Regions from separate parts of the Dethiothermospora halolimnae genome, predicted to be linked through region 2. Evidence: riboswitches for the same ligand, from Rfam matches in the RefSeq annotation. Region 2 holds a riboswitch; each other region holds the start of a gene.
The links. A riboswitch is a leader RNA that binds a small molecule or an ion and turns the genes downstream of it on or off. The one in region 2 is predicted to bind glycine.

Region 1 (4,952 bases), on a different contig from region 2:
TCTTTTGACTATTATCTATTAACTGTTAACTATTAACTATATATATTTTATCTTTCCTCTCTTATCTCTCCACTATTCTCTATAAGTCCCTTTTTCCACCTCTTCATACGGTGGGAGGACTGGACATGTCCAGTCCCTACGTTCTTAATCTACTGTTTATTATTTATTAACTATTATCTATAATAAGTGTTTTAACAAAAAAATCAATGGCAAAGCCATTGATTAATAAACTCCCTTTTCATTTAAAAAGTCTTTATACTTATGATCTGACTTTAATATATGTTTCTCTATCCAATCGGCTATAAACATAAGCGTATCCATAACAACTTTATCTTGTCTCAAATCCACATCTTGACTTTGAATTTCTTTTATCCTTTCTACAAATAAATTATGCTCTTCTTTATGGGCTTCTATATCACTAACATTATATTTTTCCATTAGCCTTTCTTCATAATCAAAGTGATATATAGTATATTCTTCTAGTTCTTTAAATATGGCCATTATTTCATCGTAATGGTCTAAACCATCTTTAGTCTTTATTATATTATGTAGATTTTCTCCCAATTGAAATAAGTATTTATGTTGTTTATCAACCTCTTTTATATTACAACTAAAATTCTCTCTCCATTTAAACATGGTTATTCCCCCTCTACTTGAAAATTCCTATCAAGATTATAACACAATGGAGCTTTTTATTCCACATATATAAAACAGAAAATTCTTTAGCATAATGCTAAAGAATTTTATCTTAAAACTAAATCATCTAATTTACAACATAATATATTGGCTAAGACTTCCATCTTTGTAAAACTTGGATTCCTCTTATCTCCTCTTTCTAGTTCTTCTAAATATGATTTTGATATGGACGTATGGTATTTACCACTTTTAGTTAAAGTCTCAACATCCTTAGCTGTATAACCTAGGTTTACTCTAAGCTCTCTGATTTTTTTCCCATTTAACATAATGGCAAGCCTCCTAAGAAGATTTATTGACTTTTCTAACTCTATTATATAACTTTTTCTAATGTATTTGTTGATTTTTCAGAATATTTAACAAAAGTTTATTATTTGTAATAAAATAGGTTTATTATATAGATATTTAATTTTTGTTGAAAATATTCTTTGTAAATTTAAGTTGGGGGATTACGAATCCCCCAACAACCAAACAATTAACAATCTCCTAACACTAAATTATTAACAATCTCCTAACACTAAATTATTAACAATCTCCTAACACTAAATTATTAACAATCTCCTAACACCAAATCATTAAAAACCGCTCAATACCAAATTACTAAAAATTCATCAATAACTGAACGTCCAAATCGTTTCAATGTTTTACTATTTAGATGTTACTGCCCTTGTAATTTTTCTTTTGCTCCTTATTGCCATTGATATAGTTGATCCAACTAATCCAGCACTTATTCCACCTATTATTGCAAAGAAAATAGCAAATATTACACTTTTAGGATCATTAAATCCAAAGGGTGCTATAAGCCCCGGAATAGGAGATGCTGTTCCTGGAGCATTATTTATAATATTAAAATATGCCGCTGACAATCCTGCCAATCCCCCTCCTATGAAGTTAGAGAAATATATTGGCATTGGGTTTTGGGTTATAACGTCGGCTTGAGTTAATGGCTCTAACATAACACTCAATACATTTGATGAGTCCCCTAATTTTAGTCTTTTAAATACTAAACCATTTGTAAATGAACCTCCTACACAGGCTATTGATGCGATACCCATTGCCAATCCCCTAAGTCCTAACATTGCAGTTAATGCCATAGAACTTAATGGTGACGTACACATCATCTTCATTATTCCCCCTAGTAAAAATCCCATTAAATAGGGTGATTGTTCCGATGCCACCACTATCATATTTCCTATATTACTTAAGGTAGAGTTAACTACTGGAGCTGAACCAAATCCTACTATTCTAGCTATAGGAGCTATTAATAATGCTCCTAGGATTACATCTACTCCCTTTGGTAACCTCTTCTCAAGTATTGGTCCTATTAGTCCAACCACATATCCTGCTATAAATCCTGGAAGTATTCCATAGCCTGCCATTGCCGCTCCTGCTGTAACGGCATATATAGGGTTCACCCCCATATTAAGGGATACTAATATTGTGGCTGCTATTCCCCCTACACTTCCCGATGCACTTCCAACTTCTCCCAAGAATTTTATGTTTAAAAAGTCTCCATTTATATATTTATGAATAGCCTCAACTAAAAAAGTTGCTACCGCCGCATTTGCCAGGCCTGACATTGCTTTATTTCCCTTTGGTGCCTTTAAACTAAATCCTGAAAATAAAATAAGTGTTAATATTAATAGTCCCATTCCTTTAATAATTATCATTAATATCCCTCCAGTCTTTTATTTTTTTACATACAAAAAGACAGGGAATAATAGCATAGTAAAACTAATGCTTATTATTCCCTGTCCTTTTATCTGAAAGTTTCCTTGTTAGAAAACAAGTTTCTTCGTCGATGCCCTTATGTAAGGGTCTCTCCAGGGTTGTGTCAAATCATTGTAATGACCTGAGAGCTTCAAAATAAATTCTTAGCATAAATTTATTTTTTTCTCCTACGGTTATCCCTAACGGATATCTCCAATGATTTTCACCCACCATTATTAAGTTTTATCTTGCAATAACATTCTATGATTATACAAAGGATTTGTCAATAGAAAACTCCATAAATATTTATTATGGATACAAAAGATTTATTGATTTTTTAAATATCTATTAAACCAATCTGTTATTTCCTTTAATCTTCTTATCCTATGTTTCGGTTTTCCACTTCTACTTAGTTCATGATTTTCCCCTTTAAATAAGCATAGCCTTGACTCAACACCAAAGTATTTTAATGCTGTAAACATTTGAAATCCTTCTGGACTCCAACATCTATAGTCCTCTTCCGAGTGAATGAATAGTGTTGGGGTTTTCACTTTATCTGCATATTTTAGTGGCGAATGTTCCCAAAGTTTCTGTTGATCTTCCCAAGGTGTAGAGCCCCCTTGATCATGGACGAAATAATATCCTATATCAGTGGTGCAGAATTTTGAAATCCAGTTTGATATACTTCTTTGGGATGCTGCGGCTTTAAACCTATCTGTATGGCCTATAATCCAGTTTGTCATAAATCCTCCATAGGATCCCCCGGTTACTCCTACATTGTCTTTATCTATAAATTTATAATTATCAAGAATATAATCGGTAAATTTCATTATATCATCATAGTCTATTGTTCCATATTTTCCCCTTATATCGGCAAATTCATTTCCCTTTCCATCACTGCCCCTGGGATTACAGAAAAATACAACATATCCTTTATTTGCCCAGCATTGCATCTCGTGATAGAATATTTCCCCATATACTGTTTTTGGCCCACCATGAATATCTAATATAGCAGGGTATTTTTTATTTTTATCAAAATCTATAGGTCTTAATATCCATCCATCTATACTAACTCCATCATTTTCAACAGTAACCTTTTCTGGCTTTATAATATTTTTATTATTAATTATTCCATCATTAAAATCAGTTACTTTTTTATCTTTACTATAGATCTCCTGTAGGTTAGTTCCATTAAATCCTATATATATTATATTTCCATCTACAACATCAAATCCATCTACAGTTCCATTATTATCTATAACCCTTTCTATATCACCATTTATATTGATTCTATTTAAGTATGACATATATCCTTCAGTTGTTGTAAAGTATAAGTACCCATTATCTACTTTTCTAACTTGAGAACCACCATATCTACAGTCACTTCCCACTGAATTCCACAAACTACGGTCAAAGTCTTTAGTTATACACTCTACTTCTTTATTAGATAAATCTAGTCTATAGAATTTTTCATTTTCGTTAACTCCATAACCTTTCATATCACTACCTGTAAATATTATATTGTTTTCTATAAAGTTAGCATAACTATAACTAAAGTTATCATATGGGGATATATTTTGTAACTTATCCTTATCGATGTGATATATATACATATCATCGGTTAATTCCATTTTGTTTTTATATCTTGAAGCTATAAATATAGCTTTTGTTTTGTCTTCATTTAGGTTAACACTACCAACACCTGTGTATTTATCGGTTATTTCATTTATACTATTATCCTTTGAATTATATATATATAATCTATTCCTCACCTTATTTGTGAAACCCCTTCCATTTCCCCAAAATGGTATCTCATCTATTACTTCATAATCCTTTTCCTCTTTTCTCCTTTTTAATTCTTTTTCCTTTTCATCTTCAGTTAAACCATCTAATTCTTTATTATAACTATTGTAACTTGCAGAGATTAGATACTCACTTCCATTTATTGGATTTATTCCGGTTACACTTCTAGGTATTTTAAAGGCCTTTACAGCCTCTCCCCCATTAATATTTATCTTATAATACTGGGTGAATTCTTCCCCTTCTTTTTTTCTTTCTTTATCTTTCTTATCCCTAGTTGCTGGAAATAATATATGCTCATTATCATCTAACCATATAAAATCACTTTCCTCATTAAAGGATGTTAACTTAAAATATTTATCCTCTGATACATTATAAATCCAAAGATTTGATAAATATTTATTATCTTCTAAATCTGTATTATGCTTTATAAAGCAAGCATACTCCCCATTATTTGAAAACTTAATTCCTGATAAAAACGTATAATTAATAAAATCATCTAGTTTTAACTTTTCCATGAAAATACCTCCCTTTTATTTAGAGTGTCTAATTATTATATTTCTATATAAGTATCAAATATTCCTTTTTAAGTATAAAAAAAGAAGGATATAATCTCCTTCTTTCTTATATATGATCAACCACATTATTAGCCCATCTTTTAGATATGAGCCTCGGTATACCTACTATGGCCTTTACCACCTCTTCTAAATATACAAGACCTATTACCCAATATATGGGAAGCTTGAATA
Region 2 (4,952 bases):
TGAAAGAATCTTTAGACCCATTAAAAGAATCAGAGGCATTTAATAATGCCCTTCATGGACTTAACAATCCATTAATAGGAATTTTAGTTGGTTTTGCTATGACAGTGCTTGTACAAAGCAGTAGTGCTTCAATGGGGGTATTATTGACTTTGGGCAGTCAGGGAATGATAACTATTGAGATGGCTTTACCTATTTTATATGGTGATAATATTGGTACATGTGTTACTGCCCTATTATCAAGTATAGGAGCGAGCAAAACAGCTAAAAGAGCTGCTGTAATGCATTTATTATTTAATCTTATAGGTACTGCTATATTTATGCTAGTTCTTAGGATACCTATTGAATGGGCAGTTCAAGAAATATCAAAAAATGATGTTTCTAGACAAATAGCTAATGCCCATACATTCTTTAATATAATTAACGTAGCTATATTAATTTGGTTTGCTCCATTAATAGTAAAAGCTGCCAAAAAACTTGTTCCGGGAGAAGATGAAGATACAAATGGACTTAAATATTTAGATGCAAGAATAATAGAAACACCATCAATTGCCGTGGGGCAAGCATCAAAAGAAGTTTTAAGAATGGGAAGATTGGTACAGGAGAATTTAAGGACTTCAATCAAAGCCTTCATAACTAAGGACGAAAAGTTAACCCATAAAGTCTTTAAAGAGGAAAAACGAATTAATCAGTTGGAAAGTGATATAACTGAATATCTTGTGCAGCTTTATAATGCACCATTAACCGACATGCAAAACTCTACAGTAACCACATTGTTCCATACTATAAATGACTTAGAACGTGTGGGGGACCATGCTGATAACTTAGCAGAGCTAGCACAATATAGAATAGACAATAAATTTTGGTTTACAGATAATGCTTTAGATGAGCTTCAGATTATGTTTGATAAGGTTGAACATTCCTTTAAGAATGCCCTTATAGCTTTTAAGAATGCAGATCCTAAAGTTGCTAAGAATGTTATTGCCAATGAACAAGATATTGACCTATTAGAAAAACAGTATAGGGCAAATCATATTGATAGACTAAATAAACAAAAATGTCATCCAAGTTCAGGTATTGTATTCTTAGATGTGATAAGTAACCTTGAGAGGGTTGCAGATCATTCATCTAATATATCAATATCAATACTTGATGCATTAGAAAATAAATAGTCCCTTTGGGGCTATTTTTATTTTACATACAATTCTCTGCACTCTGATCTTTGCACCCTGCACTAAACAAAGAAGCACCAAAGGTGCCTTTGTTTTTAAATACCGCTATTGTAGAAATCCCATTTAAAATATATAATGATATTACGTATTCTTTTACTAAATTAAATGCAATTATAATATACTTTATTATTAATTATGAATGAGGAGTGAAGAGCTGTGGGAAGGGTAAAAATAATAGCAGATAGTGTTTCTGATATACCTAAGAAATATATAGAAGATTTAGATATAGAAGTTGTACCCCTAACTATAAATTTTGAGGATGGTAGTTATAGAGATGGAATAGATATATCCACTGAAGAATTTTATAGGAAAATGGGATGTAGTGATAAACTACCTACTACATCCCAGGTTACTCCTAAGGAGTTTATAGATATATATAACAAATTTAAAGATGATTATGAACACATAATAGTATTAACTATTTCATCAGAAATGAGTGGAACATATCAATCGGCTATGATGGCAAAGAAGATTATAGGACTTGAAGATAGGATAACTGTAATTGATTCTAGGGGAATAACCTTAGGACAAGGTTTAATGGCTATAGAAGGAGCTAGAATGGCTAAAGTGGATGAAAATAAAGATGTAATAATAGATAGGCTTAAAGATATGGTTAATCATATGGACTATATATTTGTAGTGGATACTCTGGAGAATCTTAAAAAAGGTGGAAGGCTTTCGGTTACTAAGGCATTTATAGGTGAGAAACTGAAGATTAAGCCAGTACTTAATATAGAGAATGGAAAATTAACCTTAAAGGATAAGATACGGGGGAGAAAGAAGGTTATTAAATGGGTTATAAAGAAAATAAAGAAGATGGATATGGATTTTAAAGATATGACCATTGGGGTAAATCATACTGAAGCTGAGGAATTTGCCATGGAACTTAAAGAGTCTTTAGAAAAAGAATTAAAGCCAAAGGAGATAATATTTGGAAAGGTAGGGGCAACGGTGGGAACCCATGCTGGAATTGGAGCCATAGCTGTATATTTTGAAAATTCGTTGAAAAAGGCTTAATAACCGGTTTTTATGGGTTAGTGAAAACAACGAATATTATGAAAATTAATTATAGATAAAAAAAATGTAAAATAGTATTGTATTAAAAAACTTTATATATTATAATATGGGTGAGCAGGAAAACTTGATTATTGTTTAACAATTAAATAATAGTATCTGGATGATGAATGCGGAAGAGACCGAAGGTTTAGGCGCCGAAGGAGTAAGTCAATTGGCTTGCCACTGAATGATGAAACTCTCAGGCAAAAGGACCGCATTTTGACAGTTCTCTGGGAAGCTTATTGCACCGAAGGAGCAATTCTTATATATAAGAAGAATCTCTCAGGTTAGGAACAGGGGGACGTGGCATATAACTAACAATATGTATACGTTTGTCTGTTTTTTTGTTGTCAAAAAATAGTTAAATCATTAAGGGGTGGACTCTTTGAGAAATATGATAATAACTAACAATCCGTTAGTTGAAACTAAATTTAAAGACACAGTAAAGGTAAAATTCTTTGACACCAAGTACATAGATATTTTGGTAAAAGTGAGGGATTTAGTCCATGTTGGACACAAGTTGTTGTCCCATCCCCTTTCTGGGAGTGTAAAACCTAATGAGACTCCTTATAAATCTATTTTAATAAGTGAAGAAAAGGGTAAAATGGATATGAAATCTATAATGGTCATAGAAGATAGCTTAAATACTGCGAAAAAGTTTTTGAAAGATAAAGAGACACCTAAGTGGGATGATAAGATTCTTGATGATTTTCAGGTTATAGATTTATCATTAATTGAAAATACTTTAGAGAATATTAACTTTTAAACTGGGTATAAATATAGATAATTGTGGGTAGATTTTAAACTATGGATTATTTAAAAAAACTTTTTGTAGAAAATTAATATAAAATGTAGATTAGATTATATGATAGTATATGGATGGTCCTAGTTGGACACTACATAGAAAAGGTTTTACTAAAGTAATAGTACTGTGAGAATTTCAATAATCCATACTTTAATTATTTTGCTAGGTATTAAATTAAATATATTTAGTTAAAAATAAATAAATAAGGAGTGAGGGAAATGTCAAATATTTATGACGTGGTTATAATTGGTACAGGACCTGCTGGTCTAGCTGCTGGTTTATATGCATCAAGGGCTAACCTTAAAACTATTATTCTTGAAAAAGAAAAGGCTGGCGGACAAATAGTGACAACTGAGGAAGTAGCTAATTATCCAGGATCAATTGCTGATGCAAGTGGACCATCGCTTATTGCAAGAATGGTTGAACAAGCAGAAGAGTTTGGTGCTGAAAGAAAATTAGACGAAGTTAAAGAGATAGACTTCAGTGACAAGATAAAGGTTATAAAAGGTGAAAAAGAAGAATATAAAGCAAAATCAGTAATAGTAGCTACAGGTGCTAAACCAAGGTTACTTGGTGCTCCAGGTGAAAAAGAACTAACTGGTAAGGGTGTATCTTATTGTGCTACTTGTGATGGTGCTTTCTTTGAAGACCTAGAGGTTTATGTAGTAGGAGGAGGAGATTCAGCAGTTGAAGAGGCTATGTTCTTAACTAAGTTTGCAAGAAAGGTTACTATAGTTCATAGAAGAGATAAGTTAAAGGCTGCTAAGTCAATTCAAGAAAAGGCATTCAAAAATGATAAGATAGATTTCATATGGAATTCAGAGGTTAAAGACTTAAAAGGTGACGGAATATTAGAAGCTATGACTTTAAGAAATAGAGAAACAGGAGAAGAAACAGAAATAGTAGCTAGTGAAGATGATGGAACATTTGGAGTATTTGTTTTTATAGGTTATTTACCACAAACTAGTTTATTTGAAAATGTTATAGACATGGAACGTGGTTACATCAAAACTGATGATAACATGAAAACAAATGTTGATGGAGTGTTTGCAGCTGGTGACTGTAGAGTTAAGTCACTAAGACAGGTTGTAACTGCCACTGCAGATGGTGCTATTGCAGCTGTTCAAGCTGAAAAATACATTGAAAATAATTTTGAAGAATAATATTTCTTAATAAAATATAGGAGGGGATTTTAATGTTAGTAGTTGATAAAAAATCTTTTGAGGAAGAAGTGTTAAATGCTGAAGGGTACATTTTAGTAGACTTTTGGAGTGATGGTTGTGAGCCATGTAAGGCTTTAATGCCACATATAGAAGCACTAGAAGAACAATATGGTGATCAGATGAAGTTTGTAAAACTTAATACTACAAAGGCAAGAAGACTTGCTATTAAGCAAAAAATCTTAGGATTACCAGTTATCGCTATTTACAAAGATGGCGAAAAAGTTGATGAAAGAGTTAAAGAAGAAGCAACAAAAGATAGTGTTGAGGAAATGATTAAGAAGTACTTATAATAATAAGGTATAAATTCTAGCAATAGTCTAGAGTTAATATATACATATGTGTGATACATATGTATCGCACATATATTTAAAATACACATAAGTGGAAATACTAAGAGGAGGTGAACTCTATGCGTCTAGAATTAGGAAATATTCTAATTAAGGATGTTCAATTTGGTGAAGAAACTAAAGTTGAAAATGGCACTCTATATGTAAATAAAGAAGAAATCATCAAGATGGTAAGTGAAGATGAAAACTTAAAGAGTGTAGATGTTGATTTAGCAAGACCAGGTGAAAGTGTAAGAATTACTCCTGTTAAGGATGTAATTGAGCCTAGAGTTAAAGTAGATGGACCAGGAGG
Region 3 (4,952 bases), on a different contig from region 2:
ATAATGCTGGACCCACTGCAAAACCCCAAGGTCTGTATCTTAAAAAGGTATTATATTAAATTAATAATTAATTCCTTGACACACTTGGCACATTGTATTAAAATAGAAACATGTGTTATGCTATTAAAAATCCACTAGCCCCGGGTTTTTAACATATAGATAAATTTTTCCAATTGGAATAAGGAGGGAAATGGATTGAAAAGCTTTATAGCCAAACCAAGAGAAATTGAAAGAAAATGGTATGTAATAGACGCAGAAGGAAAGACATTAGGTAGACTTGCAAGTGAAGTTGCCAAGATATTAAGAGGGAAGCATAAGCCAACTTATACTCCTCATGTTGATACAGGAGACTTTGTAATAATTTTAAATGCTGAAAAAGTTGTTGTATCAGGTAAGAAAGCAAATCAAAAAACTTATAAATATCATACTGGATATGCAGGTGGTTTAAGAGAAATACCTTACAAGAGAATGCTAGCTGAAAAACCTGAAAAGGTATTTGAATTAGCAGTTAAGGGAATGCTTCCTAAGAATAGTTTAGGAAGAAAAATGATTAAAAAATTAAAAGTATACAGAGGATCTGAGCATAATCATGAAGCTCAAAAGCCTGAAGTTTACGAAATATAATAGTTCAGGAAGGGAGGACTGGAAGTGGCTAAGATACAATATTATGGAACAGGAAGAAGAAAGAAATCTGTAGCTAGGGTAAGACTAGTTCCAGGTAACGGAAACATCACTGTAAATAAAAGAGATTTAGATGTTTACTTTAACTTTGATACGTTAAAGGCAACTGTAAAGGAACCGCTAAATATTACTGATACATTAGACAAATATGATGTAATAGTAAATGTTAATGGTGGTGGATTTACAGGTCAAGCAGGAGCTATAAGACATGGAATATCAAGAGCATTATTAAAAGCTGACGGTGAGTTAAGACCTGTACTTAAAAAAGCTGGTTTCTTAACTAGAGACCCAAGAATGAAGGAAAGAAAGAAGTATGGTCTAAAGAAAGCAAGACGTGCTCCACAATTCTCAAAAAGATAGTTATATTTTATCAAAAACGCCGGTATATACCGGCGTTTTTTTTGTTATGGTCTCACCAACTCCCTGCACCTTACATTCTGTACGGAATAAAGAAGCACCAACGGAATTTTTTAGTTGCTGGGGGATTCGTAATCCCACAGCTCATTGAAAATACAGTCTTTGGTATAATAGTTCTTCTAGAAGAAGCCCTATATATGTTTATGTTTTCACCAATTCCCTGCACTTTGTCCTCTGTACTCTGTACAGAATAAAGAAGCACTAAAGGTGACTTTGTTCTTTTTTTGTAATATGGACAACATTCCAACTAATAGTATTAATATATGAATAAACATAGGGGGAGTGTTATGAGGGTAATATTCATAAAAAAGGCTCATGTTTTAATTTTCCTATTAGTAATAATAGGATTGATAATATTCTTTTTAGGATATAATAAGGTCCAACCTACTTTTAATTTATCAATAACTGATAAAGTGATAGTAATAGACCCAGGACATGGAGGTGTGGATCCAGGGGCTTTAGCTAAGGATGGAACGGAAGAGGAAGATATTAATCTTAGTATTTCATTAAGGTTAAAAAAACTATTAGAACAGGCAGGATGTAAAGTAATCATGACTAGAGATAAGGATGAAGGGTTATATACAGAAAAATCAAAGAGTTATAATCAAAAGAAGAATGAAGATTTGAGAAATAGGAGGATAATGACAAACGATATAAACCCCGACTTGTTTATAACTATACACTTAAATAGTTTTGGTCAGAGTAAATACTATGGAGCCCAAACCTTTTATCAGAAGGGGAGTGAAGAGGGAAAAGCACTTGCTAAAATAATACAAGAAGAATTAAAAAAAATATTAGATAATAATAATAAAAGAATGTGCCAATCTACAAATAGTGTATATTTACTACGGGAAGTAAAAGCTACGGCTATATTAGTAGAATGTGGATTTTTATCTAATCCCGATGAGCTTAGACTACTAAAAAGTGATGAGTATCAGCAAAAAATAGCAAGGGGAATATATATAGCTATAGTAAGATATTATAACTAGAGATTGAAGGGATAGTTGTTAATAATTTATTGTGGATAAGTTTTAAAAATGTGGAAAACTAATATTATGTAAATTTGAAATTGCTACAATACAGTTGATAACAGTGGTGTTGAGTTTACATAAAGTTATCCACTGTAGATTGTGGATTATGTGGATAACGTGGATAACTAAAGGAAAAGGTTAACATGATTATTTCATATAACCTTTGTTATAAATCTATAATAATAAATAATGATATATATAACAGTTACTTATAATGTATTGAATTTTTTGAAAATTTTAATATAATATAGTTATAAATTAATAATAACCAGATGATAATAACGAGAGATGCCCAACAGGGAGCCGAAGGAGCAATATATGTATAGCATATAGAAACTTTCAGGCAAAAGAATCGTTATTTGATGGCCCTCTGGAAAGTTCTAGAGAACACCGTAGGAGCAATACACTTTATTAAAGTGTTTAGAATCTCTCAGGTAAATTACAGAGGAATAGGACAGTATACTCTAATTGGGGTATATTGTCTTATTCCTCTTTTTTATACGTAAAAAACCAATATTATGCTTGAAGGAGTGATATTATGAGAACGTCTTTATATAATGAACATGTAAACTTAAAGGGTAAAATTATAGACTTTGCTGGATGGGAGTTACCTATCCAGTATGAGGGACTTGTTGTAGAACATAATACAGTTAGGGATAGTGCGGGGCTCTTTGATGTTTCCCATATGGGAGAAATAGAGATAAAGGGCAATGATGCATTGGAGTTTGTGAACCGTATTATAACTAATAATGTTAAGGATTTAGATGATAATCAGGTAGCATACAGTCTTATGTGTTATGAAGATGGGGGAATAGTAGACGATTTATTAGCCTATAAGATATCACAGAAACACTTTCTATTGGTTGTAAATGCAGCAAATATAGATAAAGATTTTAAATGGATTCTAGAAAATAAAAAAGATTATGATATAGAGATATCAAATATTTCTGATAGCATGGGGCAATTGGCACTACAGGGACCTAAAGCAGAAGAGATACTTGAAAAAATAAGTGATACAGACTTATCAACAATAAAGTTTTTCCGTTTTAATAGGGAAGTACTAATAAATAATAAAAAATGTTTAGTATCAAGAACAGGATATACAGGAGAAGATGGATTTGAAATATATACAGACCCAGATAATCTAGTGGGTATATGGAATGAAATATTAAAGGCAGGAGAGGAATATAGTATAAAACCTATAGGCCTTGGAGCTAGAGATACCCTTAGATTTGAAGCTACATTACCCTTATATGGTCATGAGATATCAAAGAATATAACACCATTAGAAGCAGGGTTAGGATTTTTTGTTAAGTTAGATAAAGATGACTTTATTGGAAAAGAAGCTTTAGTTAAAGAGAAACAAGAAGGACTTAAAAGGAAACTTGTAGGTTTTGAAATGAAGGGAAGGGGAATACCTAGGGAACAATATGATGTTTTATATGATGATAAAAAGATAGGTTTTGTTACAACAGGATATTTCTCACCTACATTAAAGAAAAATATAGGGTTAGCTATGGTAGATAGTAATTATTCAAAAATAGGAACAGATATAGATATAAAAATAAGAAAAAAGGCTGTTAAAGCTGAAATTATAAGTAAAAGGTTCTTAAGTAAAAATTATAAAAAATAGGAGGAATTAAAAAATGAAAATTTTAAAGGGATTATTATATACAAAGGATCATGAATGGATAAAAGTAGAAGGAGACAATGCATATATAGGAATAACAGATTTTGCCCAAAACTCACTGGGAGATATTGTTTTTGTAGATTTACCAGAGGAAGATGATGAGTTTGATAGAGAAGAGGAATATGGAGTTATTGAATCAGTAAAGGCAGCATCGGATTCTTTTATGCCAATAGGAGGGACTGTATTAGAAGTAAATCAAGATGTTTTAGATAGTCCAGAAGCAATAAATGCTGATCCCTATGGAAACTGGTTTATGTTAATCAAGATTTCAGATAAATCCCAGTTAGATGATTTGATGTCCCCAGAGGAATATGAAGATTTCTGTGAAAAGGAGAGATAAATATGCATAAATATATACCTACAACTAAAAAAGATAAAGAGGAAATGCTAAAGGAAATTGGATGTGAAAGTGTAGATAGATTATTTGATGATATTCCTGAAGACGTTAAATTTAAAGGAGATCTTAATATAGGAAATTCATTATCTGAATTAGAGATAAGAAAACATATGGGAAATCTTAGTTCCAAGAATAAAACAATAAATGACTTGACGTGCTTTTTAGGGGCAGGTGCTTATGATCATTATATACCCTCTGTTGTAGATCATGTTATATCAAGATCTGAATTTTATACAGCATATACTCCATATCAAGCTGAAATAAGTCAAGGAACCCTTCAGACCATATTTGAGTTTCAAAGCTTAATATGTAACTTAACAGGGATGGATGTAGCTAATGCTTCAGTTTATGATGGAGCAACTGCCATAGCTGAAGGGGCCATAACTGCAGTTTTAAGTACAAGAAAAAATGAAATAGTTATTTCAAAAACTGTTCACCCAGAATATAGAAAGGTTTTAAAGACATATGCAAAGGCTCAAGACTTAGATGTTATAGAGGTTGATGACGATAATGGAACCACGGATATAGATAAACTAAAAGAAAGTGTTAGTGATAATACTGCAGCAGTAATAGTACAGCATCCAAACTTTTTTGGGTTGTTAGAAGATGTAGAGGAAATAGAAAAGATAACCCATAGCGCTAAGAAAGCTAAGTTTATGGTAAGTGTTGATCCTATATCATTAGGTATATTAAAGTCTCCAGGAGAGTACGGAGCAGATATTGTTGTTGGGGAAGG

Region 1: another riboswitch for glycine. It lies ahead of V6137_RS16790 (PTS sugar transporter subunit IIC); the one in region 2 lies ahead of V6137_RS13965 (GrdX family protein).
Region 3: another riboswitch for glycine. It lies ahead of gcvT (glycine cleavage system aminomethyltransferase GcvT); the one in region 2 lies ahead of V6137_RS13965 (GrdX family protein).

What each region holds. Positions count from the first base shown of each region.
Region 1 is NZ_JBAKFX010000054.1:19,596-24,547, forward strand. Features, by position in the region: gene V6137_RS16780 (bacteriohemerythrin) at 223-636, opposite strand; gene V6137_RS16785 (helix-turn-helix domain-containing protein) at 744-962, opposite strand; gene V6137_RS16790 (PTS sugar transporter subunit IIC) at 1,341-2,363, opposite strand; glycine riboswitch at 2,435-2,530, opposite strand; gene V6137_RS16795 (alpha/beta hydrolase family protein) at 2,730-4,721, opposite strand; gene V6137_RS16800 (MATE family efflux transporter) at 4,828-4,952, opposite strand, start outside.
Region 2 is NZ_JBAKFX010000037.1:22,740-27,691, reverse strand. Features, by position in the region: gene V6137_RS13975 (Na/Pi cotransporter family protein) at 1-1,169, shown strand, start outside; gene V6137_RS13970 (DegV family protein) at 1,386-2,246, shown strand; glycine riboswitch at 2,407-2,510, shown strand; gene V6137_RS13965 (GrdX family protein) at 2,680-3,051, shown strand; gene trxB (thioredoxin-disulfide reductase) at 3,309-4,253, shown strand; gene trxA (thioredoxin TrxA) at 4,286-4,603, shown strand; gene V6137_RS13950 (glycine/sarcosine/betaine reductase component B subunit) at 4,723-4,952, shown strand, end outside.
Region 3 is NZ_JBAKFX010000001.1:146,692-151,643, reverse strand. Features, by position in the region: gene truA (tRNA pseudouridine(38-40) synthase TruA) at 1-59, shown strand, start outside; gene rplM (50S ribosomal protein L13) at 196-624, shown strand; gene rpsI (30S ribosomal protein S9) at 649-1,041, shown strand; gene cwlD (N-acetylmuramoyl-L-alanine amidase CwlD) at 1,386-2,087, shown strand; glycine riboswitch at 2,402-2,494, shown strand; glycine riboswitch at 2,497-2,577, shown strand; gene gcvT (glycine cleavage system aminomethyltransferase GcvT) at 2,668-3,762, shown strand; gene gcvH (glycine cleavage system protein GcvH) at 3,776-4,159, shown strand; gene gcvPA (aminomethyl-transferring glycine dehydrogenase subunit GcvPA) at 4,162-4,952, shown strand, end outside.